Regions from separate parts of the Arthrobacter sp. GW460-12-1-14-TSB2 genome, predicted to be linked through region 2. Evidence: predicted binding sites of a transcription regulator. Region 2 holds the regulator's gene; the other holds the start of a gene.
The links. Region 2 encodes Rex, which represses fermentation and respiration genes when NADH is low (regulators of the CRP and FNR family bind a similar motif). Its sites were predicted from a motif close to CTTGTGAANNNNTTCACAAG; they were not measured.
Positions count from the first base shown of each region.

Region 1 (15,453 bases), on a different contig from region 2:
GGAGCTCAAGGGTTCCTTCCGCTTCAACGACGAGATCGACGACGTCATCGCGGCCCTCGCCGACGGCACCCTGTTCGTGGACCCCGTGATCACCCACGAGTACCCCGTGGAGGCAGCCCTGGAGGCGTTCGGCGTTGCCCGGAACTCCGCGGAATCAGGGAAGGTGCTGCTGGACTTCAGCCCTGCTGCAGCGGAATGAAAACCCTGGGCTGGTCCCGCCAGCCGGGTTCCATCTCGGAGATCGTCTCGCGCATGATCCTGCTGGAAGCCTCGCGGGCTCCGGCGGCGTCCGCTGCGGCGATGGCCTCGGCCACATCCACGTGCCATTGCAGGGCCGTCTCCCGCGGGCGGTCCGGCATGAGTCCGTGGACGGTACGGCCGGTCAGGGTTTCCGCCACCTGTCCGACAAGGTTGGCGAACATTTCGTTGCCGGATCCGGTGAGGAGAAGCGAGTGGAATTTGATGTCCAGCTCCAGGAACTCCGCCACGTTGCCGGCCTCGCCGGCGTCGCGCATTGCCAGCGAGACGTCCAGCAGTTCCTGCCGGATTGCCTGGGGGGCGTTGGCGGCCGCCAGCTCGGCGGCAACAGGCTCGACGGCGGAGCGCAGCTCCGCGAGGGACCTGAGCTGGGCGCCGCGGCCGTCACCGGCCAGGCGCCAGCGGATGACCAGCGGATCAAACGGGTTCCAGCGGTGTGCCGGCAGCACCCGGATTCCCACGCGCTTGATGGTTTCCACCAGGCCGAGGGACTGCAGGACGCGGACTGCTTCGCGGACCACAGAACGCGAGACTTTCAGTTCGTCCTCAAGCTGCTCAGCCAGCATCACATGGCCAGTGGGCAGCGCGCCGCTCACGATGCGGGTGCCCAGGTTTTCGATGGCGCGGTGGTGGAGGCTGGTTGACATAGTCGTAAGCATAATGGGGCTGGCGGCGCCGTCCTGCGCGGCACCGTCCGCGGCCCGGGCGTACATCCTCGCCTGTCATGGCGCTGGCGGCATCATAGACTGTTTTGTGACGCGCCACCTTCCAAAACGTGGGCGCAACTTTCCCGTAGTCGACGGAAATACATATGGTTTATTGACAGCCACTGGTTCTTAAAGCGTGTTCCGCAGGAAGTGCGGAACAGAATGCACACGTTGCACAGAAATGAATTGGAGTTTTGATGTCAGCACACATCGGTGTCACCGGCCTTGCGGTGATGGGGGCCAACCTCGCCCGCAACCTGGCCCGGAACGGCTTCACCGTTGCCCTGCACAACAGGTCTGTTGAAAAGACTGACGCGCTGCTGGAAAAGCACGGACACGATGGCGACTTCGTGCGTACCGAAACCCTCCAGGAGCTTGTGGATTCGCTGGAAAAGCCCCGCCGCGTGCTGATCATGGTCAAGGCCGGCAAGCCGGTCGACTCCGTGATCGAACAGCTCGAGCCCCTGCTGGAAGCCGGCGACATCATCATCGACGCCGGCAACTCGCACTACGAGGACACCCGCCGCCGCGAAGCCGCCCTGGCCAAGAAGGACCTGCACTTCGTAGGCATCGGTGTTTCCGGCGGTGAGGAAGGCGCCCTGAACGGCCCGTCCATCATGCCCGGCGGCTCCAAGGAGTCCTACGACGCCCTCGGACCGCTGCTGGAAAAGATCGCCGCAAACGTTGACGGCCAGCCCTGCTGCGCCTGGATCGGCACCGACGGCGCCGGCCACTTCGTCAAGATGGTCCACAACGGCATCGAATACGCCGACATGCAGGTTATCGGCGAAGCCTTCGACCTTCTCCGCTCGGGTGCCGGCATCGAACCGGCCGAGCAGTCCAAGATCTTCGCCGAGTGGAACAAGGGCGAACTCGCCTCGTTCCTGATCGAAATCTCCGCCGAGGTCCTCGGCCACGTGGATACCCGCACCGGGAAGCCGTTCGTCGACGTCGTGGTGGACGCCGCAGGGCAGAAGGGCACGGGCCGCTGGACGGTTATCTCCGCACTCGAGCTGGGATCCCCGACGTCGGGCATTGCCGAATCCGTGTTCGCACGCGCCCTCTCGTCCCAGTCGGAACAGCGCAAGCTGGCCCAGGAACTCCTGGCCGGCGAGGAAATCGCCGTCGAGGTTCCGGAAACGTTCGTTGAGGACGTCCGTCAGGCGCTGTACGCCTCCAAGCTGGTTTCCTACGCCCAGGGCCTGGACATGCTGACCTCGGCTGCCAAGGAATACGGCTGGGACCTGAAGCTGGACGAGATCGCTTCCCTCTGGCGCGGCGGCTGCATCATCCGTGCGGAACTGCTGAAGGAAATCACCAAGGCCTACGCCGCGGACGAAAAGCCCGCCAACCTGCTGTTTGCACCGGCCTTCACCAAGGCCATCGCCGAGGTCCTGCCGGCATGGCGCCGCGTGGTGGCCACGGCTGTTCAGCTGGGCATCCCGGTACCGGTGTTCTCCTCGTCGCTGGCGTACTACGACGGCCTGCGCCGCAAGCGCCTGCCGGCCGCCGTGATCCAGGGCCAGCGCGACCTCTTCGGTGCGCACACCTACGGCCGCGTTGACGCCGAGGGCACGTTCCACACCCTGTGGGGCGAGGACAAGTCCGAAATCGAGGCAGTGGACACCCACTAGCTTCAAGCCACACCCTGCTCTGACCGCAACGGCCGGCGCTGCCCGGATACTCTGGGAGGTGCCGGCCGTTGCCGTTTGCGGACTGCTCTTTCGGTGGCCGCGGCTTCCAATCGCCGCCTGTCCAATGATTGTCGTCTCCAAGGAGTGCAGCCCATGTCGCAGCCAGTCGCGTTTGTTACCGGTGCGTCCACCGGCATCGGCTTCGAGGCCGCCAAGAAGCTGAGTGGGCAGGGATTCACTGTCTACGCCGGCGCCCGCCGGGTCGAGAAGATGGAGCCGCTGAAGGCCCACGGCGTAAAGGTGCTGGCGCTGGATGTCACGGATGAGGCGTCCATGGCGGCGGCCGTGGGCGGAATCCTCGAGGCGCACGGCCGGATCGATGTCCTCGTGAACAACGCCGGCTACGGGTCCTACGGGTCGCTGGAAGAGGTGGACCTGGCTGAAGGCCGGCGGCAGTTCGACGTCAACGTCTTCGGCCTGGCGCGCATGACCCAGCTCGTGCTGCCCGCCATGCGGGCCGCCGCCCAGGGGAGGATCATCAATGTTTCCTCCATCGGCGGCAAGATGTACGAGCCTCTGGGCGCCTGGTATCACGCCACGAAGTTCGCCGTGGAGGGCCTGAGCGACTCCCTGCGCCTGGAGCTCAAGCCGCATGGCATCAAGGTGTCAATCATCGAACCGGCAGGCACGCAGACTGAATGGGGAGGCATCTCCGGCGAGAGCCTGCTGGAAACGTCCGGTCACGGCCCCTATCGGGACCAGGCGAAGATCGTCGCCGCGGCGCTGGCCTCCACCGAGGGTTCCAGCATGTCAACGCACCCTGCCGTTATTGCCGATGCCATTGTCCATGCCGCAACGGCGGCCCGGCCGAAGACGCGCTACCCGGTGGGCAAGGGTGCGCGCGCCATCCTGACCCTGCGAAGGATCCTGCCGGACCGTGCGTTCGACGTAATCTTCTGGACTATCTACCAGCGGCTTGGCCGCTAGATCCGGTACTCGATGTAGTACTCGGCAGGGTCCACAGCCGGTTTGGTTTCGCGCTGGGCGTCCCGGTGGCGCCACGTTGCAGGAACCCCGGTGATGATGGATTCCGGCGGGGCGTCCTTGACCACGACGGCGTTGGCGCCCACTGCACTGTCCCGTCCGATCGTGATGGGGCCCAGGACCTTGGCGCCCGCGCCGATGGTCACGCGGTCCCCGATGGTGGGGTGCCGCTTGACCTTCGCCAGCGAGCGTCCGCCCAGGGTGACGCCGTGATAGATCATGACGTCCTCACCGATCTCGGCCGTTTCACCGATGACCACGCCCATGCCGTGGTCGATGAAGAACCGCTTTCCGATCGTGGCTCCCGGGTGGATCTCAATCCCGGTCAGGAAGCGTGCCAGCTGCGAAATCAGCCGGGCCGGGAAGCGAAGCGAAGGATTCTGCCAGAGCTTGTGCGTCAGGCGGTGTGCCCAGATTGCGTGGAGGCCGGAGTAGGCAAAAAAGTTCTCAAAAGAACCTCGAGCCGCCGGGTCATGCGACCGGGCGGCGTCGAGGTCTTCCTTAAGTCTTGCGAAGAAGCTCACAAAGACCTTTCTACAGGAAACGGTGAGTGGCGGGCTAAGGCTTAGCCCCGGATGTCGTCATAGAGCACGGTGGAGATGTAACGCTCGCCGAAGTCGCAGACAACCGCGACGATGAGCTTGCCGGCATTCTCCGGCCGCTTGGCGAGTTCGAGGGCTCCCCAGACGATCGCACCCGAGGAAATGCCGCCGAGGATGCCTTCCTTGACGCCGAGGTCGCGGGCAACGCGGACGGAGTCCTCCAGTGTGGCGTCCAGGACTTCGTCGTAGACGTTGGTGTCGAGGATTTCGGGAATGAAGTTGGCGCCGATGCCCTGGATCTTGTGCGGGCCGGGAGCGCCGCCGTTCAGGATGGCGGAGTCCTTCGGTTCGATGGCAACGATCTGGACGTCCGGCTTGCGTTCCTTCAGGACCTGGCCGACGCCGGTGACGGTGCCGCCGGTGCCGATGCCGGCGACGAAGATGTCCACCTTGCCGTCGGTGTCGGACCAGATTTCCTCCGCGGTGGTGGTGCGGTGGATCTCCGGGTTGGCTTCGTTGGCGAACTGCTGGGCCCAGATGGAGTTCTCCGTGTTTGCCACGATCTCCTGGGCCTTCTCCACGGCGCCGCGCATGCCTTCGGAACCCGGGGTAAGCACGATCTCCGCGCCGAACGCGCGAAGCATGACACGGCGCTCGGTGGACATGGTCTCAGGCATGGTCAGGATGACTTTGTAGCCGCGGGCGGCACCCACCATGGCCAGGGCAATGCCCGTGTTGCCGGAGGTTCCTTCGACGATGGTTCCGCCGGGCTTCAGTGCGCCGGACTTCTCAGCCGCGTCCACAATGGCCACGCCGATACGGTCCTTGACGCTGTTGGCCGGGTTGTAGAACTCGAGCTTGACCGCCACCTGGGCGTCGAGGCCCTCTGTCAGCCGGTTGAGCCTGACCAGCGGAGTGCCGCCGACAAGCTGGGTGACGTCGTCGTAGATCCGTGCCATGTATTTGTGCCTATCTCTGAAGAGTTCTCTGAACAGCGAATACTGAGGTCAGCCTAACGAGGGCGGCCGGAGCCTAGCTAAGCATTAAGCCATGCAGAGTAATATTTCCTTGCCTTTGCCAGCTTGGGGTTGATGATCACCTGGCAGTAGCCCTGTTCCGGATGCTTGCCGTAGTAGTTCTGGTGGAAATCCTCGGCCACATGGAACACGGGCAGCCTGCTGACCTCGGTGACGATCGGATGTGCCCACAGCGCCTGGTTCCGTTCGATCGCCTCCTCGAAAAGGATCTTTTCCTCCGTGGTCTCGTAAAACATGGACGAGCGGTACTGGGTGCCGACGTCGTATCCCTGGCGGTTGAGTGTGGTGGGATCGTGGAGGGCGAAGAACATGTCCAGTATGACCTCGGCCGGGATCACGTCTTCATCAAAGCTCACGGCCACAACTTCGGCGTGGCCTGTGGTGCCCGAGCAGACCGAGTAGTAGTCCGGATGGCGGTCGTGGCCGCCGGTATAGCCGGAAATGACCGCCGTAACACCTTTGGTCTGTTGGTAGACGGCGTCAAGGCACCAGAAGCAGCCTCCGCCAAGCACAAAAGTTTTCATGTCCTCTTCAATGGTTGAAGCGCCCTGATGATTCCCCAACCACTTTACGAGACTGCTGCGCGTGCAGGCGAAGACGGCGAATAGGGTAAAAATGAGGGTATGGAACCTGTGAACACCGACGTTGCAGAAGACGCCCGCACCGCTGCTGATCCGGCCGGTGCTGAGTCTGACGCTGCCGAGCACTCGGATGCCCCCGCACTGGGCGAGATCTTGCTGGCCGTCGAAGAACTCTGGCCCGAATCCCTCGCCGAGGAGTGGGACGAGGTGGGCCTCGTCGCAGGCCATCCCTCAGCAGCGGTCAGCAGGATCATGTTCGCCGTCGATCCCACCCTTGACGTCATTGAGGAAGCCATCGAATGGGGCGCTGACCTGCTGATCACGCACCACCCGTTGCTGCTCAAGGGAGTCACTTCCGTCGCGGCCACGACGGCAAAGGGCAAAGCCGTCCACCGCCTGATCGAATCCGGAACAGCGCTCCTCACTGTCCATACCAATGGTGACTCCGCGGTTGGGGGCGTGTCCGATGTCCTGGCGGATGCCCTGGGCCTCCAAGATGTTGTGCCGTTGACTCCGGCCACGAACGGCCTGCCGGAAGAAGGCATTGGCCGCGTTGGCGACCTTGAAGACGTCATGACGCTCGGGGACTTTGCAGCTCGCGTATACGGCATCCTGCCCTCCGTCGCCGGTGGCGTCAGGGTCTCCGGGGACAAGGACGGCCTGGTGCGCCGCGTCGCAGTGTGCGGCGGCGCGGGGGACTCCCTGTTCAACGAGGTCCGGGCGAGCAACGCTGACCTTTTCGTGACCGCGGACCTCCGCCACCACCCGGCGTCCGAGGCGCGTGAGAATGCCGTGAATGACAGGCCGTACCTCATCGACGTTTCCCACTTCGCCAGCGAGTGGCTGTGGCTGCCGGCGGCGGCCGAGGCATTGGGAAACGTCCTCAGCGATCAGGGCCACGACGTCGACATCCGGGTCAGCACCACCAACAGTGATCCGTGGGACTTCATTCTGACTCCGGGCGGGGACTAGAGTCTAAACTGCGCCGGTCCGGTGCCCGGCTGCGGCCGGTAGGAACAAGCGGAGGTAATAGTGGCCAAGGCAGCACCGGCAGAACAGTTGAAATTGCTCGAACTGCAGGGACTCGACGCCAGGCTCAAATCGCTGTCCAACCGCCGCCGCACCCTCGAGAACGATCCCCGGATCAGTGACCTGCAGGCTGCGCTGTCCGTGGCCAACGGTGAACTCGGTGCCGCGAAAATGGCGGTCCACGACGCCGAAGCCGAGCTCAAGCGCTCGGAAGCCGATGTGGAGCAGGTGGCGTCCAGGATCGAACGCGATGAAGCGCGCCTGAACAGCGGCACCGGCTTGTCCAAGGACCTGGTTGCCCTGCAAAGCGACATTGCCTCGCTCAACAAGCGGCGCTCGGCCCTTGAAGATGTGGAGCTCGAGGTCATGGAACGGCTTGAGGGGCTCCGTGAACGCCAGGCGGCCCAGCAGAAGATCGTGGACGACGTCCAGGGATCCTTCGGCGGGATCCGTGGGGAGCTTGACGCCGCCCTGGCGGAGATTGCCGCCGAGGCCGCCGAAGTGGGCGCCGCGCGTGCGGAGTTTGCCGCCGGCCTTGATGCCGGGCTGCTGGCTGTTTATGACAAGACGCTGGCCAGACGCGGAGTGGGGGCGGCGCGGCTTTTCCACGGCAAGTCCGAAGGTTCGGGGATGCAGCTGAGCCCCGGCGACCTTGCCGAGATCAAGGCAGCGGCCGAGGATGACATCGTGTTTTGCCCGGACTCCGGCTGCATCCTGGTCCGCTCCTCGGAATGGGCCTAGGCGCCGAGAATGATGTTGAGGGCGTGCGCTTTGCGTGGAGTGCCCTCGACCAGCTCGGCTTCCCACTTTTCGCGTGCCGCCTTGAGCAGCTGAGCGGGGGTCCGGGGAGCGGCACCCCGGCGCGTCAGCAGGTGGCGGGCCAGCTCGCCGCGCGTGTGCTTGGCGAAGTGGCTGACCACCTTGCGCACGCCGTTCACTTCCGTGAACACGTTGACGGCGACGGTCTGCGCCGGCGGGGGAGTCCAGGCCGCAGAATAAGTGCTGGAGCGGCAGTCCACCAGAAGCTCCCCCTCGGATGCGGCTGCCAGCGCCGCCGAAATCTGCGGCTTCCAGAATGAAGCCAGGCGGCCGACGTCGGGCAGTGACGTTCCCATCGACAGCCGGTAGGCAGGCACCCGGTCAGCGAAGCGGATCGCGCCCCAGAGGGCGGAGATGACCAGCACCGATTCATCCGCCTTCCGGCGCTGCGCCGCCGTCAGCGACTGGTAGCCGAGCGCGTCGTACAGGACGCCGGAATAGACCTGGTGCGCCGGTGCCGCCGGTTCCGTGTGCAGCCGGGTGTTGCGTTCGACGTCGGCACTGAGCGAGGCCCCGACGCCCAGCAGGGCGAGGGCGTCGCGGTGGGCACTGACGTCGCCCAGTGCTTCCAGCACCTTCGCACGGTAAGTGTTCAACACCGGAAAGCTCAGGGCGGTCCAGTCGACGGCTTCACCATGGACAGCGGGGGTCTTGCCTTCAGACGGCGGCAGCAGAATCAGCACCGTACGATCTTACCGGCGCGGGGCAACGGAGTGATGGGCCGGCGGTCAGGCCAGGTTCCGACCCAGGAACGAGATGACATCCGGCAGGATGGAGCGCCAGTAGCCGCTGTCGTGGCCGCCGTCCTGGAAGCCACCCTCATGCTCCCCGGGCAGGCCGCTTACGTAGTCCTTGACGCTGTAAAGCAGGTTGTCACCGGTGCCGCAGTCGATCCTCTTGGGCAACATTTCCAGTTCCGGCCTGAGCGCGAAGATGTCGTTGGCCTCGAAGTCCGCGGCGTTGTCAAAGTTGTCCGCCCGCCCGGCGTCGTGCATGCTCCAGACTGCCGGGCTCATCGCTGCGACGGCCCGGAGGCCGGGAATCCGGTGCCGGGAGGCGAGGAGAAGGGCGCCAAAGCCGCCCATCGACAGGCCGAACACGGCGGTCCTGCCGGTGTCCAGGCCCTGGCTTGCCAGCAAGGGCAGGAACTCCTCCACCACCATGGACTGCGTGTCCGTGCCCGTTGCGCGCGGGTGCCACCAGCTTTCGCCGCCATCGACGGCCGCGATCGCGAAACGCGACCCGCCGCGGGCCACATGCTGTGCCAGGAACCGGTCAGCCTGCAGGTCGTCGAAAACCATCCGGTGGTCCGCGCCCGTACCGTGCAGGAAGAGCGCCACGGGGAGGGGGCGCTGACCGCTGTCGGCGCCGCCGGCCGGAATCGCCACGGACCAGTTCGTTCCCGTGTCCGGGCGGAACCTCGACGTGAAGGATCCACTGCGAACTTCCCCGGTCGAAGCCGTGAGGCCGTCGGCGACCAGCGCACATGCGGCCAGCACCGCGGCAGTCACACCGCCGGCTCCGAGTTCCAGCAGCCGCCGGCGTCCGAGCGTCGCAAATTCCATAAGCCGATCATAGGCGTGAAGGCCCCACCACCGGCCCGCAGCTCAGGCCGCCTTGATCGGCGGTTTGGCGGCGGCCGTCGCGGCCTGGTTTTCGCGGGCGAGGAAGGCAGACAGTTCGCCGATCGTACTCATCAGCGGCGCGGGGAAGACAACCGTGGAGTTCTTGTCCACCGCGATTTCGACCAGGGACTGCAGGTTCCGCAGCTGCAGCGCCAGCGGGTGGGCCATCATGGTGTCCGACGCGTCGCCGAGGGCAGCGGCCGCGATGGCTTCGCCTTCCGCGGCGATGATCTTCGCCCGCTTTTCCCGCTCGGCCTCGGCCTGGCGGGCCATTGCGCGCTTCATGCTCTCGGGCAGTTGGATGTCCTTCAGTTCCACCAGGGTCACCTCGACACCCCACGCCAACGTCAGGGCATCGAGGATTTCCCGGATATCGCTATTGATGCGCTCGGTTTCTGACAACGTCTGGTCCAGGCTGTGCCTGCCGACTACCTTCCGCAACGTGGTCTGCGCGATCTGGTCTATGGCGGCCGCCACGTTCTCGATGGCCACGACCGATTTCACGGCATCGACCACGCGGTAGTAGGCCACGGCGGAAATGTCGACGCTCACGTTGTCCTGGGTGATGATTCCCTGCGACTGGATCGGCATGGTCACGATCCGCAGGCTGACCAACGGGAGGCGGTCGACGACCGGGATGATGAACCGCAGGCCCGGGAGTCTAATGCCAATAACCCTGCCCAGCCGGAAGAGCACCCCCTGCTCGTACTGCCGCACGATCCGGATGGACATCTTCAGGAAGATGAGCAGCAACACTGCGACGGCGATGGCGATGTAGGTACCGGTGGGGTCCATCAGGATCCCCTCTTTTCTTGCATGAGTTGACCTTGTCCAATTGTCCCACTTGGCGCCCGAAACGTCCCGCTTGGCGTCCGAAACGTCCCGCCGGGCGCCCGCAGGACGTCCCGCACGCCGGGCGCCGGTGCAGCACGTAGAATGAAATGCGGATGGGTTGACCAGGCGGCCGCGCGTCACGCAAGTGGCTCGAGGAACGTCCGGGCTCCGCAGAGCAGGGTGGTGGGTAACGCCCACTCGGGGCAACCCGCAGGCCAGTGCCACAGAGAATAGACCGCCTGCGTCGCGCCGGTTTGAAAGCGGCACGAAGCAGGTAAGGGTGAAACGGTGGTGTAAGAGACCACCAGCTTCCCGGGTGACCGGGAAGGCTAGGTAAACCCCACCCGGAGCAAGGCCAGACAGGGCACGTTCGAGGGCTGCTCGCCCGAGTGTCCGGGTAGGCCGCTGGAGGGCGTCGGCAACGGCGTTCGTAGATGGATGGCCGCTACTCCCGCACCGGTAACGGAGCGGGAACACAGAACCCGGCGTATCGGTCAACCCATCCATCCGCTTTCAGCCACGTCTCCCATCGCCGGCATGTGAGTGACTTCACGCTTTGCGGGGCAGTACTGGCGGCGCGGCCACCCTAGAATGGATAGCGAACGTAGAAGTTCTGCCGCCGGGTCTGCGTTCGCAGCCGGCGGTTTTTCTTTGCGATTCTCCAAGGTGTCCGGGGTGGACCGAATCCCCGCCGATGCCTGTGCCCCGGAATACCTCCGGTGGCCGACATCCGCATACGAGGACGTATGTGGTTGACCCAAGGAAGGTAGTTCTGTGAGCCAGACGTCAGATTCTTGTCTTGATACGTGGATGGGCCGTGAGGCACTTGCCGAGGCCATGATCCCGGTGATCGGCCGGCTGTACCGCGAGAACAATGTGGTGACTTCCATCCACGGCCGCAGCCTGATCAACAAGTCCACCATGAACATCCTGAAGGCGCACCGCTTTGCGCGCCGGATGAGCAAGGACGAGCTGCTCCTGGAAGAGACGGCCCCGCTGCTGGATGCCCTCGCCGGGCTGGATCTGGGTGCTGCGGCAATCGACATCGCCCGCCTGAACCAGAAGTTCAAGGCCGAGGCGAACGGTGCGAGCCTGGAAGAGTTCCTGCGGGCCGAACTCGCGGACGTCGTGGGGAAGCGTGGCGGCGACGACCGCACCAGCACCGACGTCGTGCTCTACGGCTTTGGCCGCATCGGCCGCCTGCTGGCGCGCCTCCTCATCGAAAAGGCCGGTGGCGGTCACGGACTCCGGCTCCGCGCGATCGTGGTCCGCCGCGGCTCGGACAACGACCTCGCCAAGCGTGCCAGCCTGCTGCGCCGGGACTCCGTTCACGGATCGTTCGAGGGCACCATCAAGGTGGACACCGAGAACAACACCATCACGGCCAACGGTGTCCAGGTCCAGGTCATCTACTCGGACAACCCCTCCACCGTGGATTACACGGCCTATGGCATCAAGGACGCCCTCGTGGTGGACAACACGGGACGCTGGCGCGACGCCGAAGGCCTGTCCCAGCACCTCCTGAGCAAGGGCGTCTCCCGCGTCCTGCTCACGGCACCCGGCAAGGGCGAGCTGAAGAACATCGTCCACGGCATCAACCACGGCACCATCCTGGACTCGGACAAGATCGTCACCGCGGCGTCCTGTACCACCAACGCCATCACCCCGGTCCTGAAGGCCATCAACGACAAGTTCGGCGTGGTCCACGGCCACGTCGAGACGGTCCACTCCTTCACCAACGACCAGAACCTGATCGACAACTTCCACAAGGGCGACCGCCGCGGCCGCTCCGCCGCGCTGAACATGGTGATCACCGAAACAGGTGCCGCCAAAGCAGTTGCTAAGGCGCTGCCCGAACTCCTCGGCAAGCTCACCGGCAGCTCCATCCGCGTCCCCACCCCGGACGTGTCGCTGGCCATCCTGAACCTGAGCCTGGAGCAGGGCACCACCAAGGATGAGGTCAACGACTACCTGCGGCAGATGTCCCTGCACTCCGAGCTGCGTAAGCAGATCGACTACATCGATTCCCCCGAGGTCGTTTCCACGGACTTCGTCGGTTCGCGCCGTGCAGGCATTGTTGACGGCCTGGCCACGATCTCCAACGACAAGAACCTGGTCCTCTACGTCTGGTACGACAACGAGTTCGGCTACAGCTGCCAGGTGGTCCGCGTGATGGAGGAAATGGCCGGCGTCAACCCGCCGTCGTTCCCCGTCAAGGAACCGGCCGCGGCGCTGGCGGCAATCTCGGTCTAGGGGTCCGGACGGGTCCGGGTCTGAGGTTTCCCGGCCGATGCTCTGGCATCGGCCGGGAAACGGACCCAAAATGGTGTCATGGAACACGAATCGACTCTCGAACATGAAACCACCCTCGAACACGCCCTCGACGTAGCACGGCAGAACCACAAGGAAGCTACCCGCCTCCTTGAACAGGCGCGCGTGGCGCATGCCGCGGGAGAGATTCCCGATAGCAGGATCAAACAGCTTGAGGAGCTGCTTGACCTTGCCACCGTAGACCTGAAGCGTGTGATGAAGGAGCAGTAACTGCCCCTCCACACTGTGGATATCGGCCGCGTTGTCAGTGGCCGCACCTAAGCTCGTCCGGTGCGTAGGAATCATCATCGGGCTCTGCAACCATGACCATCAGCTGGGCGGCCTACCGCCGTGCGCGGCGCCGCTCCCGCCAGGCCTGGGCCGTGCTGATCGTGCTGGCCGTAGGACTGGTCTCCGCGGTGTGCTGGTTTTTCACCGCAGGCCAGTTTGCCGTGGCGGAGCCGCCCGTCACCGGTCCCAGCACTGCTCCCGTGCTGGACCCGGTGTGGATGAAAGCAGTTCTGCCCGTCCGCCCAGTACCGGAAGGACGTGCGGCTGATGTGCTGGAATCGCTCGAGGTGAAAGGGCGGGCGGCCAACGACAACTACGACCGCACCGCGTTCGGCCAGGCCTGGCTGGATGTGGACCGCAACGGCTGCGACACCCGCAATGACATCCTCCGGCGGGACCTGGGCGGCGCGCAGTTCACCGAGGGCTCCCGGTGCCGTGTGGCACGCGGGGAATTCCATGAGCCGTACACCGGAGCGGTGGTGACCTTCACCAGGGGAGCAGAGAGCAGCAAAGCCGTCCAGATTGACCACGTCGTGGCTCTGGGCGACGCATGGCAGAAGGGGGCCCAGCAGTTGACGCCGCTGCAGCGCCAAAACCTCGCCAACGATCCTCTCAACCTCGTAGCCGCCGACGGTCCCGCCAACCAGGAAAAGAGCGCCTCGGACGCAGCAAGCTGGCTGCCGAAAAACAAGGCCTTCAGGTGCCATTACGTAGCCCGCCAGATCTCAGTGAAAGCGGCCTATGCGCTGTGGGTGACCCAGACCGAAAAGGATGCCATGAAACGTGTCCTGGCATCGTGCCCCGAGCAGCACACCCTTATTCCGCGGTAGCGGCGGGCAGTGTGCGTCAGTGCCCCATTAATGTCAGTGCCCGAACGGGTCGGGGTCGACGCCGGGCATCCACGTCAGGCCGGGAACACCCCAGCCGCTCCGCTTGGCCTGCTTCATGGCCTTGCGGGCGTATCGGTCCATCAGCCGGTTCACGTAGAGCTTGCCGTCCAAGTGGTCGTATTCGTGCTGGATGATCCGGGCGAACCAGTCAGTGGCCTCGAAGTCCACCGGATTTCCGTCACCGTCGAACCCCTGCACCCGCGCCCACTCCGCGCGCTTGAGCGGGTACTGGCCGCCGGGGAAGGACAGGCAGCCCTCCACTTCCTCATCAGGGTCCGGAAGTGCGCCGGAAACCTTGGACAGCGTCAGGACCGGGTTCACCACGACGCCCGCAGGGGGCACGCCGTCGTCGTTGGCGAACTTGTACACAAAGAGGCGCTTGCCAACGCCCACCTGGGGGGCGGCGAGCCCCACGCCGTTGGCGGCGTCGTTCGTTTCGAACATGTCGGCGATGAGGGTACGGAGTTCGTCGTCGAAGACTTCCACTTCGGCGGCCCGGCGGTGGAGAACCGGCTCGCCCCAGATGGTGATCGGCAGAACGGTCATGTCAGGTGGTTCCTTTGATGCAGTGCGGAAACAAGTAAAGGCCGCACCGGATAACCGGTGCGGCCTTTAGGTAAGGGCGAAAATCTTGCCCTTCATGAGGGTGAGCTACGGGGGTTGAACCCGCGACCTCCTGGACCACAACCAGGCGCTCTGCCAACTGAGCTAAGCCCACCATGTGCCCCGCGAGACCGTCCGGGTTACCGGCTGTCTTGGAAGGCAACGTCATATAGCTTACCTGCTCCGCGGGGCTGTTTTAGCCACTTTTGCCGGTTTCGGGAAAATTTCCTTCAAACGTGGCGCAGATTACTTTTCTGACGCCTCTGCAAGGGGCTCGGCGGAGGCCGTGACGGACTTCGAAATGCGCTGCGCGGTGGCACTGTCCGGTCCCGGGGCCGGGACGAAAACTGCTTCACGGTAGTAACGCAGCTCATCGATTGAATCTTTGATGTCGCCGAGGGCGCGGTGCCCGCCGTGCTTGGCCGGGGCCTGGAAGTATGCCCGCGCGAACCAGCGGCGTGACAGTTCCTTGATGGTGCTGACATCAATGACCCGGTAATGCAGGTGCTCCACCACGGCAGGCATGTCCCGGGCGAGGAAGACGCGGTCCGTGCCCACGGAATTGCCGCCCAGCGGAGCCTTGCGGGGATCCGGAACCCATTTCGCGATGTATTCCATGATCACGGCTTCGGCCTCTGCCATCGTCTTGCCGTGAGGAAGCTCTTCGAGAAGCCCGGAACGGGTGTGCATGTCGCGGACGAAATCGTTCATCTGGGCGAGCGCAGCGTCGTCCGGCCGGATGACGACGTCAACGCCGTCTCCCAGGATGTTGAGTTCGGAGTCCGTCACCAGTGCGGCCACCTCAATAAGGGCGTCGTTCTTGATGTCCAGGCCGGTCATCTCGCAGTCGATCCAGACAATGCGTTCGTTAGTAATAGGCACCCGACCAGCCTACCGTTCCGCTGCCACGGAGCTGCCCGGTGCTAGGATTTCGATACGTGGCGGTGCCCTCTTTTCGCTGCCGCGGCCCCACCCCCGCCGGCCTGTCCGGCTTCTAGCGGGTGAATAATGCCCCACAACAGATTGGACGATCCTGAGATGACGGCGCGTGTGCCTGCGGCGGGAAATGTGGCTGCCGGTCCGTCACCGGAGCCGGCCGCGGCTGAAGTGGACAACGCCCTCTCGCCGCTCCTCTCGGGGTTCGCCGGCTCGATGTTCATGGCGATCGGCTCGTTGGGCGTCGGCTGGCTCGCGCCCGTCTCTGAGCTTCGCCGCCTGCCGCTGTTCATCTGGATGCGCACCGAAGCGG
Region 1 covers NZ_JBWKYC010000001.1:621,248-636,700, reverse strand. Annotated here, with positions in the region: partial or broken gene AC07YR_RS03145 (L-idonate 5-dehydrogenase) at 1-199, shown strand, start outside; gene AC07YR_RS03140 (FadR/GntR family transcriptional regulator) at 177-905, opposite strand; gene gnd (NADP-dependent phosphogluconate dehydrogenase) at 1,163-2,599, shown strand; gene AC07YR_RS03130 (oxidoreductase) at 2,753-3,586, shown strand; gene epsC (serine O-acetyltransferase EpsC) at 3,583-4,167, opposite strand; gene cysK (cysteine synthase A) at 4,209-5,144, opposite strand; gene msrA (peptide-methionine (S)-S-oxide reductase MsrA) at 5,222-5,746, opposite strand; gene AC07YR_RS03110 (Nif3-like dinuclear metal center hexameric protein) at 5,846-6,775, shown strand; gene AC07YR_RS03105 (zinc ribbon domain-containing protein) at 6,836-7,573, shown strand; gene AC07YR_RS03100 (YaaA family protein) at 7,570-8,334, opposite strand; gene AC07YR_RS03095 (alpha/beta hydrolase) at 8,380-9,216, opposite strand; gene AC07YR_RS03090 (slipin family protein) at 9,259-10,071, opposite strand; RNA gene rnpB (RNase P RNA component class A) at 10,225-10,616, shown strand; gene AC07YR_RS03080 (glyceraldehyde-3-phosphate dehydrogenase) at 10,885-12,363, shown strand; gene AC07YR_RS03075 (hypothetical protein) at 12,442-12,651, shown strand; gene AC07YR_RS03070 (HNH endonuclease family protein) at 12,744-13,541, shown strand; gene def (peptide deformylase) at 13,575-14,147, opposite strand; tRNA gene AC07YR_RS03060 (tRNA-His) at 14,247-14,319, opposite strand; gene orn (oligoribonuclease) at 14,451-15,086, opposite strand; gene mptB (polyprenol phosphomannose-dependent alpha 1,6 mannosyltransferase MptB) at 15,243-15,453, shown strand, end outside.
Region 1: AC07YR_RS03080 (glyceraldehyde-3-phosphate dehydrogenase) is a predicted target of Rex. The motif match lies at 10,647-10,666, and genes of this name have one in related genera.

Region 2 (15,453 bases):
GGAAACGGTGCACCGTTTCCCGAACGGTGTGGTGGAGTCCGACGGCGGCCTGCGCTGGAATTTCGACGCCCTGTTCGCCGAGGTGCTGACCGGGCTCGCTGCCGCGGCCAGTGTCGCCGGGGAGCGCGGTGAAACGATCAGCAGCATCGGGATCGACACCTGGGCGGTGGACTACGGCCTGGTGAATGCGGCCGGGGACCTCATCGCCCAGCCCTTCAGCTACCGGGATGACCGGTCCCGTGCCGCCGTCGCCCGGGTCCACCAAAAACTGGACCCGGCCCGTCTCTACGCCACCACCGGCCTGCAGTTCCTGCAGTTCAACACCATCTACCAGCTGGCCACCGAGAAGGACCTGGACGGGCTGCAGGCCCTGCTCATCCCGGACCTGATCGCGTTCCTGCTCACCGGGCAGCGGCGTACGGAATCAACGAATGCCTCCACCACGGGCCTGTTTGACGCCGTCGCGGGGGAGTGGGCCACCGAGTTCCTGGCAGCCCTGGGCTTGCCCAAGAAGCTGTTCCCGCCGCTGATCCAGCCCGGCGAAACGGTCGGAACCCTGCTGCCCGGCATCGCCGCCCGCACCGGGCTGGCCGAGGCCACGAAAGTGGTGGCCGTCGGATCGCACGACACCGCGTCCGCCGTCGCCGCCGTCCCGGCCGAACATGGGAACTTCGCCTACATCTCGTCGGGAACATGGTCGCTCGTCGGGGTCGAGCTGAAGAAGCCCGTGCTCAGCGATGCGAGCCGGCAGGCGAACTTCACCAACGAACGCGGCGTGGACGGCACCATCCGGTACCTCCGCAACGTCGGTGGGCTCTGGCTGCTCAGCGAATGCCAGCGCACCTGGGCTCAGCAGGGTTACACGGCGACGCTGGATGAGCTGCTCACGGCCGCCGCCGCGCTGCCGTTCGGTGGACCCCAGGTCAACGCCGACGACCCCTACTTCATCGCCCCGGACAACATGCCTGAACGGATCCGCGCGGCCGTCCGCAACACCGGCGCGGTCCTCACCGACAACCCCGCCGCGATCACCCGCTGCATCCTGGACAGCCTCGCCGCGGGTTACGCCCGGACCATCGCCGACGCCGAACGCCTCGCCGATGTGCCCGTCGATGTTGTGCACATCGTGGGCGGCGGCTCCCAGAACCGGCTCCTGTGCCAGCTCACGGCCGACGCCACCGGAAAGCGCGTCATCGCCGGACCGGTCGAGGCCACCGCCCTCGGCAACGTGCTGGTCCAGGCCCGGGCGGCAGGCGTGGTGTCGGGAGGGCTTGGCGAGCTGCGGGCCCTGGTGCGCGGCTCGCAGGCGTTGGAAAGCTACCAGGCGGCGCTGGTCTGAGTGGTGGGGTAGCGCGTCCAAAAACGTCATCTGCAGTCGCGCTGGTACACGGTCCTCAACGTGGCGTCGTGACGGTTGAACCTGCCTTGCGCGCCTGAGAAGATACAACATCCTACCTATCGGCCCGCTTCACAGAACCGGAATACCCATGCCCCTCTTCGACCTACCGCTTGAGCAGCTCCGAAACTACACGTCCGGCGTCACCGCTCCGGCGGACCTTGATGCCTTCTGGGACCGCACTATCAGCGAGGCTCGGGAGTACCCGCTGGACGCCGTCTTCGAACCGGTGGACAACTACCTGACGGTGATTGATACCTTCGATGTCACGTTTGCGGGCTTCGGCGGTTCCCCGGTGAAAGGCTGGCTGCACCTGCCGGCGAACCGGCCGGCGGACGAGCCGCTTCCCGTCGTTGTGCAGTACGTGGGCTATTCCGGTGGGCGCGGGCTGTCCAACCAGGACACCAAGTGGGCGCAGGCCGGCTACGCGCACTTCATCATGGACACCCGCGGGCAGGGTTACGGCGGACTCCTGGGGCACACCGCCGACCCGCACCCCTCTGCCGGCGACGTGGCGCACGCAGGACTGATGACCCGCGGCGCCGGAAGCCGCGAGGACTACTACTACCGCCGCGTCTATGTGGATGCCTTCCGCGCGGTGGAGGCGGCGCAGGCGCATCCCGCCGTCGACGCCTCCAGGGTAGTGGTTGCCGGCGTCAGCCAGGGCGGCGGCATCACCGTTGCCGTGGCCGGGCTTGCGGCCGGAAGGCTCGACGGCGTGATCGCCGCGCTGCCGGACGTGCCGTTCCTGCAGGACTTCCCCCGCGCCATCGACATCACCCCGCGCGGGCCCTATCCGGAAATCGCGGCATTCCTCGCGCGCCACCGCGACCGTTATGAGTCGATCCTCGCCGTGCTGAACTACTTCGACGGCGTCAACCTGGGCCGGGCGGCCACGGCGCCGGCGCTTTTCTCGGCCGCGCAGGCGGACGACATCTGCCCGCCGTCGACCGTTTTTGCCAGCTTCAACGCCTACGGCGCGGGCGCTGGCAGCGGGGCGCCGGCCAAGGACATCGAGGTGTACCGGTTCAACAACCATGAGGGCGGCCAGGAACACCAGTGGAACCGCCAGCTCGAGTACCTGCGCAAGCTGCTCAGGTAATGCCTACGCCTCCCAACTGACTCGCACTTAACGCTCCGAAAACGCGATTTCGGAGCGTTAAGTGCGAGTCAGTTGGGAGGGCGGTGAGCCGGGGGAGGGCGTCGGTGGAGTTTTGTGACGCCTCCGGGTTTGCGGCGCATGGTTTCCGCGGTTATGGTCTTGGCTATGACTAACCGTTGGTATGCGTATTTTTCGTTGGCTCTGGAGGGGCCCGCGTCTAACTGACACGCATCCAACTTTCCTTCAGAGCCAACAGGGCAGAGATCATTCTCTGCCCTTCGCCATTTCTCCGGCGGGTTCTGATCTGGGCCCGCTCCGCACCTTCCGGAACAGGACCCCGCACCCATGAGCACCGCAGCAGCCACCGAAACACAGCCTTCCAAGTCCACCTCAAACCTGCGCGTCAGCGAATTCCAGGCACTGCCGTCACCCCAGGACATGATCGCGGAACTGCCGCTTGACGCCCGGGTGGCAGACGTCGTCGAACGCGGCAGGGACGAAGTCCGGGCCATCATGGACGGCGTGGACGACCGCCTGCTGGTGATCGTGGGCCCCTGCTCCATCCACGACCCCAAGGCCGGCCTGGAATACGCCCGCAGGCTGGTGAGCCAGGCCGAGAAGCACAAGGAAGACCTGCTGATCGTGATGCGGACGTACTTCGAGAAGCCCCGCACCACGGTGGGCTGGAAGGGCCTCATCAACGATCCCCACCTGGACGGCAGCCACGACATCGCCACCGGCCTGCGGGCAGCCCGCCGATTCCTGCAGCAGGTCACGTCGCTTGGACTTCCCACGGCCACGGAATTCCTGGAACCCATCAGCCCGCAGTACATGGCCGACCTCGTGTCCTGGGGCGCCATCGGTGCACGCACCACGGAAAGCCAGATCCACCGCCAGCTGGCGTCCGGGCTGTCCATGCCCATCGGGTTCAAGAACGGGACCGACGGCGACCTCCAGGTGGCAGTGGATGCCTGCAGTGCCGCAGCGGCCTCCCAGGCGTTCCTCGGGATCGACGGCGACGGCCGGGCCGCGCTGGTGGCCACGGCCGGCAACCCGGACACGCACGTGATCCTCCGCGGCGGACGCAAGGGACCCAACTACTCCGCGGCCGACGTCGAAGCCGCCTCCGCCAAGCTGGCGGCCAAGCAGCTCAACCCCAGGCTCATTGTGGACGCCAGCCACGCCAACAGTGGCAAGAGCCACCACCGCCAGGCCGAGGTGGCCCTTGAAATCGGCGCGCAACTGGAAGACGGCGGAGCGGCAGCCGCGGCGATTGCCGGCGTCATGCTGGAGAGCTTCCTGGTGGGCGGGGCGCAGGACCTCGACGTGGCCGAGCACGCCGCCGGTACGGACGAACTGGTCTACGGCCAGAGCGTGACGGATGCCTGCATGGAATGGGATGTCACGGCGTCGGTACTGGGCCAGCTGGCGTCGTCAGCCCGCAAGCGCCGGGGCGCCTGCCAGGGCTGAAAGTCCCTAGTGGTTCAGCGAAAGTGGTTACTGAAAATGACTTTCACAATGGCACCATCAGCCACTAGAGTAACTAGCACAGGGTAGGTTGATGGCTCAGCATCGGCACACCGCAATGGGGTTTCAATGGGGTTGCCTTTATCAGCTGTTAACAAAGGAATAAGGGAAATGTCCGCAGAGTCAAACTTCTCGAACGCTCAGTTCCTGACTGTGGCCGAAGTGGCCGAGCTCATGCGCGTTTCCAAAATGACCGTGTACCGCCTTGTCCATTCCGGAGAGATGCCGGCCGTCCGGTTCGGCCGCTCCTTCCGGGTACCCGAGTCCGCCGTCGAACAGTACGTCAAAGGTGCTGTTGTGGAAGGCCAGACGGACACCGCCTAACCTCCGCAGCGGCCGCAACCAAGGTGTGCGGTCAGACGGGCGGTCAGTGGGAGCGCCGGATAAGCGGTACCCTGTTAGGGAACGTTTTTCGTTATTGTAAGAATCTGTTTGTTGTTTAGTCTGTTGCCTAGTCCACGGACCTCTTCCATCAGACAGGTACTCCATCTAGTTTGTAAGGAACTTTCGTGGGTTCAGTTATTAAGAAGCGTCGCAAGCGTATGGCCAAGAAGAAGCACCGCAAGTTGCTTCGTAAGACCCGCCACCAGCGCCGTAACAAGAAGTAGAGATACTTCCTACAGCGTGAGATGCCCGTTGCCTTTGGCAGCGGGCATTTTTCTTTGGGCCGGACAGGTCCCGGCCGCAGTGCTGCGCCGGACGCGTCCGGGCAGGCCGCCGCGGCGGAGTCCTAAACCGTGGGGCCGCGGAAGCGGGTGAAGCCCCGCCACAGGCCGTAGGCGGCGCCGCCGACAGTGGCGGCCTTCAGCCCAAGCGTGGCCGCGCGGCGTCCGGAGCGGAAGTCGTACACCGGCCAGTTGTTGTCCCGGGCGTGGCGGCGGAGCCGGGCGTCGGGATTGATCGCCACGGGATGGCCCACCATGCTCAGCAGCGGAATGTCATTGTGTGAGTCGCTGTATGCCCAGCAGCGCTTGAGGTCCAGGTCCTCGGCGTCTGCGATGCCCTGGACAGCCACAGCCTTGGCCTGGCCGTGCAGGATGTCGCCCACCAGCCGGCCGGTATACGCCCCGTCCTTGACTTCGCCGACGGTGCCCAGGGCCCCGGTCAGGCCCAGCCGGGTGGAAATCACGGTGGCCACCTCGATGGGGGTCGCCGTCACCAGCCACACCATGCGCCCCACCCGGAGGTGCTGCTGGGCCAGTGCCTTGGTGCCGGGCCAGATCCTGGACTCGATCATTTCGTCGAAGACTTCTTCGCCAAGGGCTTTGATGTCCTCCACGGTGATGCCGGCCGCCAGCGTCAGGGCCGAGTCCCGGACCGCGTGGACGTCATCCATGTTCTCGCCGCGGAGAATGAACTTGAACTGCTTCCAGGCCATGCCTGCTGCCTGCGGCAGGGTGAACGCGCCGCGCTGATGCATTTTTCTGGCCACGTGAAAGAGGCTGGCGCCCTTCATGAGGGTGTTGTCGACGTCGAAGAAGGCGGCCTCGCCGTGCTGCAGCGCACCGGCCGGCTGCCGGATTACGGCGACGTACTTCTCCTCGGGCATGACTTGAGTCTAGTCAATGGTCGAGTCCACGCCGTCGAGTCCACGCTGTCGCGGGCTTGCCGTCGCAGCCGGGTGGCGGCCGGGCTACGGTTAAGGCATGGCAAAACCCGACGTCGTCCTGATCACCAAAGCTGACTGCCACCTCTGCGAGGCGGCGCGCGACGCCGTCGGACGGGTCACAGCGGCACTGGGACTCGAGTGGACGGAACAACTGGTGGACAACCAGCCGGAGCTGCGCGAGCGTTACGCCGAAGAGATCCCCGTTGTCCTGGTGGACGGCATCCAGCGGGACTTCTGGAAGATCGACGAAACCCGGCTGGAGCGGATCCTACGCCAGGCTGTGGCCAAATAGGCGCAGCGACTTCTGCTTTGTTGGCAGTGCGGAGGGGGCTCTAGAGTGGACTCACAACGCGACGCAATGGAGCAGATAGTGACTTCGCTGGATTCATCCCCCGAGGCTGTCCATGGGGATAGCGGAACTGCGGCCAAGCAGATTCCGCCCGCAGCCGTGGCCCGGCTGACCATCTATTTGCGCGCCCTCACCACAATGCTGGCCGAAGGCGTCGAACGCGTCTCGTCCGAGTCCCTCGCTGAAGCCTCCGGCGTCAGCTCGTCCACCCTCCGCAAAGACCTCTCGCACGTCGGGTCCTACGGCACCCGGGGCGTCGGCTACGAAGTGCAGTACCTCAGCCGCAACATCTCGGCCGCACTCGGGCTCACCCGGGACTGGAAAGTGGCAATCGTGGGCGCCGGTAACCTCGGCAAGGCCCTGGCACGGTACGGCGGTTTCGAATCGCGGGGCTTCGACGTGGTGGCGATTTTTGACGCCGACCAGATGGTGGTGGGCAACGAGGTGGGCTGGCTGCGCGTCAGCGACGTTGCGGACCTGGAGCCTGTCCTCCAGCGGACCGGTGCCAACATGGTGGTGCTCGCCCTGCCGGCCGCCGTGGCCCAGGGCGTGTGCGACCGCGTCATCGCGGCCGGCGTGCGAAGCATCCTCAGTTTTGCGCCCGTGATGCTCCAGGTGCCGCCGGGCGTGAACCTGCGCAAGGTGGACATGGCCACCGAGCTGCAGATCCTGGCCTACCACGCCCAGCGGATCCAGAACCCCGACGACGGCGAGTAATCCCCGCCGCCGGGTCTGCCGCCGTGGAATAGTCCCGCCGTCGGGTAATCCCGCCCTGGGAGTGCCGCCGCTAGCGGCCGTAGGGGTAGCCCGGCTGCCCGTAGGGGCCGGCATACGGCTGGTACTTCCGGAAATACGGCGCTGACCCGGGGAGGTACAGGAGTACGATCGCCGCGACGCCGGCCAGGATGGACGGCGTTCCGAGTCCCATCTGCAGAACGCCCAGCAGCGAGAACGCCGCGAAGATGGTGCCCAGGACACGGGCCCAGTTGCGGCCCTTCCGGATGTTGAACGCCACCAGCGCGTACAGCAGCACGCCGACGGCGGCAATCAGCACCACCATTCCCACAATGACGCCCTTCACGGCCTCGAAATCCACGTCGGCTCCGCTGGTGGCCAGCCTGGCATCGAACTGGCTCCGCATCGCGGGGTCGTCGATGGAACCTATTGACAGGAACACGGAGCCCACCCAGAGCGCGCACGCGACGATGAGCAGCCAGAACGAGAGGTTGACCAGCGGGGGAGCGGCGGTGCCCGAGTTTCCCTGCTGCGGCAGTTCCGAGGGGTAGGCGAAGTACTGGGGCTTCCCGGACTGCTGCGGCTGCGCATATTGAGCCTGCCCGTACTGCGCCTGCCCGAACTGCGCCTGCCCGAACTGCTGCGGGGGCTGGCCGTATTGCGGCGCGGGCTGGCTGTATGGGGGCGCCTGCGCATACTGCGGCGCCTGCGCAAAGGCGGACGGATCCTGCCCGTACTGCGGTGCCTGCTGGCCGTAGGAACCGCCGCTTGGATCGCTGGGATACGACGGCGGGACGGGCGGAGTGCTCATTAGTGATCCTTTGCGAGTCGGTTACTCAGTAATCGGCACCGGGATCAGCCACCTCACCTGCCCCCAGCGTGATTTTGGTAACACGGTACCGCGCGGAAGGGCATTCTGGGCATAGTTTGCGGCTCAATTTCCGCTCAAGAGGTTGCCGGCCAAACGCAGAGGGCGCGGACTCCGGAGGCTCGCGACTGATGCCGCGGGTGCCGTCCAGAGTCCACGCCCTCCGGGTGTGGAACAGTGGTGCTTCGGTGTGGTGCTTCGGTGTGAGTTAGCGGCCGTAGGGGTTGCCCGGCTGGGCGTACGGACCGCCGAACGGCTGCTGCTTCTGGAAGTACGGGGCCGATGCCGGGAGGTAGAGCATCACGATGGCTGCGATCCCGAGCAGTACGGCGATGGTGCCGATGCTGAGCGGAAGCAGGCTGAAGATCGAGAGGGCGGCAAAGACGGTGCCCAGGATGCGTGCCCAGTTCTTGCCCTTGCGCACGTTGAAGGCAACCAGTGCGTAGAGCCCGGCGCCGATCAGGCCCATCACAACCATGGTTCCGATGACAACGCCCTTGATCGATTCAAAATCGATGTCTGCACCGCCTGCCCGCATCTGTTCCTCGAACGTGCTCCGCATGGCGGGATCATCCAGCGCGGGAATGGCGACCAGAAGGGAGATGAGCCAGAGGGCGCCGGCAGCAATGATCATCCAGAAGGCATTGTTGACCATCTTCGGAACCCCGCCGGCTCCGGGACCCTGCGGCTGTTCGGACGGGTACTGGGCATAGGGGGACTGGCCGTACTGCTGCGGCGCCTGGCCGTAGGGCTGCTGGCCGTACTGGGGAGCAGCGGGAGGCTGCTGGCCGTACTGGGGTGCGTTCTGCCCGTACTGGGGAGCAGCGGGAGGCTGCTGCCCGTACTGCGGCGCGTTCTGCCCGTACTGGGGAGCGGCCGGCGGCGTGTTTTGGCCATACTGCGGCGTGGCCGGGGGCTGCTGGCCGTACTGGGGGGCGGCAGGTGACTGCGGCGCGTTCTGCCCGTACTGGGGAGCGTCGGGGCCAGGCTTGCCGTTCTCGGGTTCGTTCGGGGTGGCTGGAGGCGTGCTCATAGTTGGTCCTTCGCGGGTCGACTACTGACAAAACGGGTACCGGGATCAGTGACGGTTCCCCTGCCCCCAGCATGGTTTGGTTCCACCGTACCCCGCAGCGGTGGCCCGATGGATCATTCCGCAGAGGTATTCTCGCCGGTCAGGTTCAGCAGCCGGATTAAGCACAGCACCCCGCTCCGTCGCGGGGACGGAGCGGGGTGCTGTGGGGTGCAGAACTATAAGGCGAAGAACTAGGCCGCCGGAGCGATGAACGCGAGCTCGAGGTTGATGGCAACCTTGTCGCTGACCAGCACGCCGCCCGCTTCGAGGACGGCGTTCCAGGTCAGGCCGAAGTCCTTGCGGCTGATGGTGGTTTCGGCGGTGAGGCCGGCGCGGGTGTTGCCGAACGGATCGACAGCCACACCATGGAGCTCGGTCTCGAGCGCCACCGGGCGGGTGACGCCCTTGATGGTGAGATCGCCCTGGAGCTCGTAGGCGTCGCCCTTGGGAACGATCGCGTTGGAGACGAAGGAGATTTCCGGGAACGCCTCGACGTCGAAGAAATCTTCGCCGCGGACGTGGCCGTCGCGGTTGGCGTCGCCCGAGTCAAAGCTGGCGGTCTGAATGGTTGCGTTGACCTTGGAGTCGGCAACGTTCTGGGCGAGGTCCAGCGTGGCCACGGCATCGGTGAACTGGCCGCGGACCTTGCTGATGCCTGCGTGGCGCACCGTGAAGCCGATTTCGCTGTGCGAGTTGTCGAGGGTCCAGGTGCCGGTGGTGATGTTGGCGGGCAGTGCCATGGTGTTGCTCCTTGTGATCTGTGGTGGAAGTTCTCTTGCGGAAGGACATCTGATCGCCAGCCGAAACTTCTTTGCTTGAAGTCTCAACTAACTGCTTCACCCAGTATAAACATGCATATGCATCTTTTATTCCAACTCCGGGGAACATTTCTCCAAACTTCTCAGTTCTACTTCCTGTAGAAGATTTCAGATCACCCGACATCTTTGAGAAACTGGTAAACATGCCCCAAGCCACTGTTCATCTCCTTCGCCATGGCGAGGTCCACAATCCGGACGGAATCCTCTACGGACGGCTGCCGGAATTCCACCTCTCCGAACTCGGGCAGCAGATGGCCAAGACGCTCGCTGTGCACTTCAGCGACCGCGTTGCCGGCGGGGCGAACATTGTGCATCTCGTGGCCTCGCCGCTGACCCGCGCCCAGGAAACGGCCCTCCCCATCTCCGAAGCGCTGAACCTCGAAATCCACACCGAAGCGCGCATCATCGAGGCCGGCAACCACTTCGAAGGGCTCCGGGTCAACAAGGCCGAGCTCCTCAAGCCCAGGCACTGGCCACATCTGCGCAACCCGTTCACCCCGTCCTGGGGCGAGCCGTACAAAGCCCAGGCTGCACGCGTCATCGCCGCAGTCCAGGATGCACGCCTCCGGGCCATTGAGCTGGGCGGCGACCAGGCGGAAGCCATCCTGGTCAGCCACCAGCTCCCCATCTGGTCCACCCGCCTGAGCGCCGAGGGCAAGCCCCTCTGGCACGATCCGCGCAAGCGCGAATGCACCCTCACGTCCATCACGTCTTTGGTGTTCGACGACGACGGCACCCTCCTGCGCGTGGAATACAGCGAGCCTGCCGCCGCACTCCTGCCCGGCGCCTCGAACACCCCGGGGGCCTGAGCGTGGCCGGATTCAAGTTCAACAAGGCAGCCAGCGCACACGAAGCGACCAACGCCGCCTCCCGCCGCAGTGTCCTGGCCGCCGGCGGCCTGGGGCTGGCCGCGCTCACCCTGGGGCTTTCCGCATGCGCCCAGGAGGATGCCCTGGCCAAGCAGGCCAAGGCCGGGGACAACAAGAACTACGTGGCCGGTGACGGATCCGTGACCGAGTTCGCTGCTGCCGACCGCAAATCCGCCGTCAGCATCAAGGGGACGCTCTTCGACGGCACCACCGTGGAGCCGGCGGACTTCGTCGGAAAAGTCACCGTGCTCAACTTCTGGTTCGCAGCCTGTGCGCCGTGCCGCGTCGAAGCGCCCTCCCTCGAAGCCCTCCACCAGGAGTTCAAGCCCCAGGGAGTGCAGTTCTACGGCGTCAATCTCCGCGATGAAAAGGCCGCAGCCGAGGCGTTCGACAAGACGTTCAACCTGACCTACCCCAGCTTCCACGACAAGGACGGCGGCGTGCTCCTGGCCGTGTCCGGACTGGTTCCTCCTGGTGCCGTGCCCACAACGCTGGTGCTCGACAAGCAGGGCCGGGTGGCCTCCCGTGTGCTCGGGGAAATCCAAAAGGGCACGCTTAAGGCCCTGATCGCCGCCGCCGTGGCAGAGTAACGGCGGCGCTCCCAAGTGAACAGCCCCTTCGCCGAAGCCATCCTGAACGGTTCCCTGCTGCTTGCCATCCCGGTGGCACTACTCGCGGGATTCGTGTCCTTCCTCTCACCGTGCGTCCTGCCCCTGGTGCCGGGATACCTGGGCTATGTGACCGGACTGACCGGCGTGGACCTGGAGAAGCAGAAGCGCGGCCGCATGCTGGCCGGAATCGGCCTGTTCGTGCTCGGCTTCTCGGTGATATTCGTCCTGCTCGGCGGAGCCTTCGGCCAGCTGGGCTCGATGATCAGCGGCGGCCAGAATGCCTGGATCACCCAGGTGCTGGGCGTTCTGGTGATCATCATGGGCGTCGTGTTCATGGGCGGTTTCAGCTGGCTGCAGCGCGACGCCAAAATCCACGCTAGGCCGCCGGCCGGACTGTGGGGCGCGCCGTTGCTGGGGATCACCTTCGGCCTCGGATGGGCGCCGTGCATTGGGCCCACGTACTCCGCTGTCCAGCTCCTGAGCATGTCCGGAGGGTCCTCGGCCGCCAAGGGCGCGTTCCTGGCCTTCGTCTACAGCCTCGGGCTGGGCATCCCGTTCCTGCTGATTGCCCTGGCCGTGCGCCGGGGTGTGGGCGTGATGTCCTTCTTCCGCAAGCACCGGCTCGCCATCCAGCGGATCGGCGGGGGAATCCTGGTGGTCCTCGGCCTGCTGATGGCCAGCGGGGTATGGGGAGCCTGGGTGTCCGGGCTGCAGTACTGGTTCCAAACCGATGTGAAATTGCCGATCTGATGAGCGAGCGAGTGAACGAAAAGAAGAAGCCTGCACCCGCAGACAACGCTGCAGCGAACCCCGTGGCGAAGGCCAAGGCCGAAGCCGCCATGCCGGCGCTGGGGGTCAAGGGCATGCTGCGCTGGGCCTGGACCCAGCTGACCAGCATGCGCACCGCGTTGTTCCTGCTCCTGCTGCTGGCCGTTGCAGCCGTGCCCGGATCGCTGTTCCCACAGCGCCCTGCGAACCCCTCAATCGTCACCCAGTACATTGCGGACCACCCGGACTACGGCAAGATCCTTGACTCCCTCCAGCTCTACGACGTGTACTCCTCCGCGTGGTTCTCCGCCATCTACATCCTGCTGTTCATCTCGCTGATCGGCTGCGTGGTTCCCCGCGCGATCGCCCACTACAGGGCCATGCGCTCCCAGCCTCCGCGCACCCCGGCCAGGCTCTCCCGCCTGCCCGAGTACGGCACGCTGGTGATCCCCGCGGATGCCGGGATCCCGGCGTCGGACGCTATTGCGGACGCTGCCGCGAAGCTGAAGAAACGCGGTTACCGCGTTGATGTCAGGGACGACGACGGCGAGCGGCCCTCTTTGGGGGCCGAGCGCGGCTTCCTGAAGGAAGTGGGCAACCTCGTGTTCCACACGTCGCTGATCGGCGTGCTGGTCTCCGTGGCGGCCGGTGGCCTGTTCGGGTACAGCGGGCAGCGGATCCTGGTGGAGGGCGACACGTTCGTGAACACCTTGGTGGGCTACGACCAGTTCACCCCGGGCACCAACTTCCAGAGCAGCCAGCTCCAGCCCTACTCCATCCAGCTGGACAAGTTCCAGATCACCTTCGACCGTGAATCGAAGGGCAAGTTCGGCCAGCCCATCGACTTCAAGGCGGACGTGACCACCCGGGAAACCCCGGATGCGCCGGCCGAGAAGCAGGTGCTGAAGGTCAACGATCCCGTCAGCCTGGGTGGCACCAGCATCTACCTCACCGGCAACGGTTACGCCCCCGTGGTGACCATCCGCGACGGCGCCGGCAACGTCGCCATGCAGGGCCCGGTGGTGGCGAAGCTGCAGGGCGACAACTACTACTCCTCCGTGGTGATCAAGGTCCCGGACGCCAAGCCGGACCAGCTTGGGTTCGCCGGGTTCTTCCTGCCCACGGCGTTCGTCACCGAGGAAGGTGTGTCCTTCAGCGGGGACCCGGAGTTGATCAACCCGCAGCTCACGCTGAACTCGTATTTCGGCGACCTCGGACTGAACGCCGGGGCACCGCAGAACGTGTTCGAGCTCGACGTGAAAAAGCTGACGCCGCTCAATGCCCGGAACCTCGACGCCGGCGGCATCACCCTGGCTCCCGGCAGCACCTATACGCTCCCGGACGGCAAGGGCACCATCAGCTTTGACGGCGTGAAGCGCTACATCGGCGTGGACATCCACCACAACCCGGGCCAGCTCTACGCCCTGATCTTCGCCCTGCTGGCGGTGGCCGGGCTCGTGACTTCCCTGTACGTGAACCGCCGGCGGGTCTGGGTCCGCACGGGTACGCACCCGGACGGCCGCACCATGGTGGAGTACGGTCTCCTGGCCCGCGGCGAAGACCACCGGCTCGCGGCGGAGGCGGATACCATCCGCGGACTGCTGACGGAGGAGTGGGGCCTGGACTCCCGGACGGCTTCACAGACAGCTCCCAGCGGGCCGGAGGATAATGGCCCCGCGGAGAGTGTCCCCGCGGACGCCTCCTCGGAATCTCGCCCAGAAGACTTCATCCAGTCAACAGCCGGCTCATCCGAGTCGAAGAAGGACCAGTAATGCTCGCCATCAACGAAACCATGGGCCAGTACAGCGAGCTCTTTATGCTGCTGGCCGCCGGAACGTACACGGTTGCCTTTATCGCCTTCGCCTGGGACCTGGCCAAGAGCAGCAAGGCGCTCCTCGCGGTGGACCTCAAAGCTGCGGCCGCGGCCGAGGCGTCCGCGGCAGCGACGGCCAAAGTCCCCGTGGCTGCCGGCGTCGGTGCCGGAGGCTCCGTTGACCGTGCGGGACGTGACCTTGCCGACGCCGACGACGCCGCGGTTGACCGCGCCGATTCGGACGTCAGCGGACCTGCCGGCCGTGCCGAGCGGCCGTCGTCGGCCACCGGACGCGCCTCCAAGGGTGCCGTAGCTGGCGCCGGGCAGACGGCCGACGCCGGCATGCGCTACGCAGCCGAACGCCGCGTTCCCGCCCGCGTGGCTGTTGCCTTGACGGTGCTGGGCGTTGTGATCCACGGCGCCGGCGTGCTCACCCGTGCCCTCGGTGCGGGCCGAGTGCCGTGGGGCAACATGTACGAGTTCCTCACCACCGGCGCCTTCGTAGCCGTCGCTGTCTTCCTGCTGGTCCTGATCCGCCGCGACCTGCGGTTCCTGGGCACGTTCGTGATCGGCCTGGCGATCATCATGCTTGTGGCGGCCTCGGTGGCCTACTGGACCCCCGTGGGGCACCTGGTGCCGGCGCTGCAGAGTTACTGGCTAGTCATCCACGTGTCCATCGCGGTGCTGTCTTCGGCGCTGTTCACGCTGACGTTCGCGATGTCCGCGCTGCAGCTGGTGCAGGCACACCGGCAGAAGACCATCGCCTCCGGCGGCGCGGACAAGCTGGGCTTCATGCGCCTGGTGCCTTCGGCGCTGAGCCTGGAAAACCTGTCCTACCGCATCAACGCCATCGCCTTCGTCGGCTGGACCTTCACCCTGATGTTCGGTGCCATCTGGGCCGAGAAGGCCTGGGGCCGCTTCTGGGGCTGGGACACCAAGGAAGTCTGGACGTTCGTGATCTGGGTGGTCTACGCGGGCTACCTGCACGCCCGTGCCACGCGCGGCTGGACCGGCACCCGCGCCGCGTGGCTGTCGATCGTGGGCTACCTCTGCGTGGTCTTCAACTTCACCATCGTGAACCAGTTCTTCAACGGCCTGCACTCGTACTCGGGACTGTAGCAAGCCGCCGGTCCGGCCTACCGCGCCGGAGTATCTGTGCCGGACTATCCGCGCCGTGAGGCCAGAACGGCCATAAGGGCAGCGACCGCTGCGACGCCGGCCATGGCGTACGCCATGCCCGTGTAGGAACCGAGCCAAACCGCCGTCGCCGGGCCGGCAGCGGGGGCGAGAGCGGTGACTGTTGTGAGCGGTGCGGCGAAGGTTCCCTGCAGGGTGCCGAGGTTCCGCGCTCCCCACTGGTCTGCGACGACAGTGGCCTGCAGCAGGGTGTGGCAGCCGCGGACAGCGCCGGCCAGGATGCCTGCTGCGATCAGGACAGGCAGGGGTCCCGGCAGTGCGGCGAGCAGCAAGACCGCGCCGGCGGCAGCGCCGGTGATGGCAGGCAGGCGCGTCCGGACCGGAATGAAGCCGAAGAGCAGCCGGCCTCCGACCTGGCCTGCGCCCACGAGTCCGAGGCCCAGCGCGGCTGCGGCATAGCTGGCGCCCTTTTCCATCAGCAGGGGAATGATATTCAGTGTCGTGGCGTAGAGGCCGAGGCAAAGCAGCACCATCAGGCCCTGCAGGCGGCGGAACTCAGGGCTGCGGCGGATGGCGCGCACGCTGCTCAGGTCCAGGGTTCCCGCACCCCTTCGAGGGCCGGCATTCCAGGTTTTGTTGAGGTAGCGGGCGTGCAGCGGCACAGTGATCAGTCCCAGCAGCCCGGAAAGGACCAGGAAGGCCGCCCGCCAGCCGATGCTGCTGCTCAGGGCTGCGGTGAGCGGCGCGAAGATGGTGGAGGCGAACCCCGCTGCCAGGGT
Region 2 covers NZ_JBWKYC010000005.1:141,336-156,788, forward strand. Annotated here, with positions in the region: gene AC07YR_RS09390 (rhamnulokinase) at 1-1,339, shown strand, start outside; gene AC07YR_RS09395 (acetylxylan esterase) at 1,488-2,498, shown strand; gene AC07YR_RS09400 (3-deoxy-7-phosphoheptulonate synthase) at 2,844-3,968, shown strand; gene AC07YR_RS09405 (helix-turn-helix domain-containing protein) at 4,137-4,349, shown strand; gene AC07YR_RS09410 (30S ribosomal protein bS22) at 4,535-4,633, shown strand; gene AC07YR_RS09415 (HAD family hydrolase) at 4,756-5,574, opposite strand; gene AC07YR_RS09420 (glutaredoxin family protein) at 5,672-5,926, shown strand; gene AC07YR_RS09425 (redox-sensing transcriptional repressor Rex) at 6,005-6,700, shown strand; gene AC07YR_RS09430 (hypothetical protein) at 6,771-7,529, opposite strand; gene AC07YR_RS09435 (MFS transporter) at 7,795-8,619, opposite strand; gene AC07YR_RS09440 (YceI family protein) at 8,850-9,398, opposite strand; gene AC07YR_RS09445 (histidine phosphatase family protein) at 9,620-10,285, shown strand; gene AC07YR_RS09450 (TlpA family protein disulfide reductase) at 10,288-10,935, shown strand; gene AC07YR_RS09455 (cytochrome c biogenesis CcdA family protein) at 10,951-11,706, shown strand; gene resB (cytochrome c biogenesis protein ResB) at 11,706-13,496, shown strand; gene ccsB (c-type cytochrome biogenesis protein CcsB) at 13,496-14,656, shown strand; gene AC07YR_RS09470 (MFS transporter) at 14,701-15,453, opposite strand, start outside.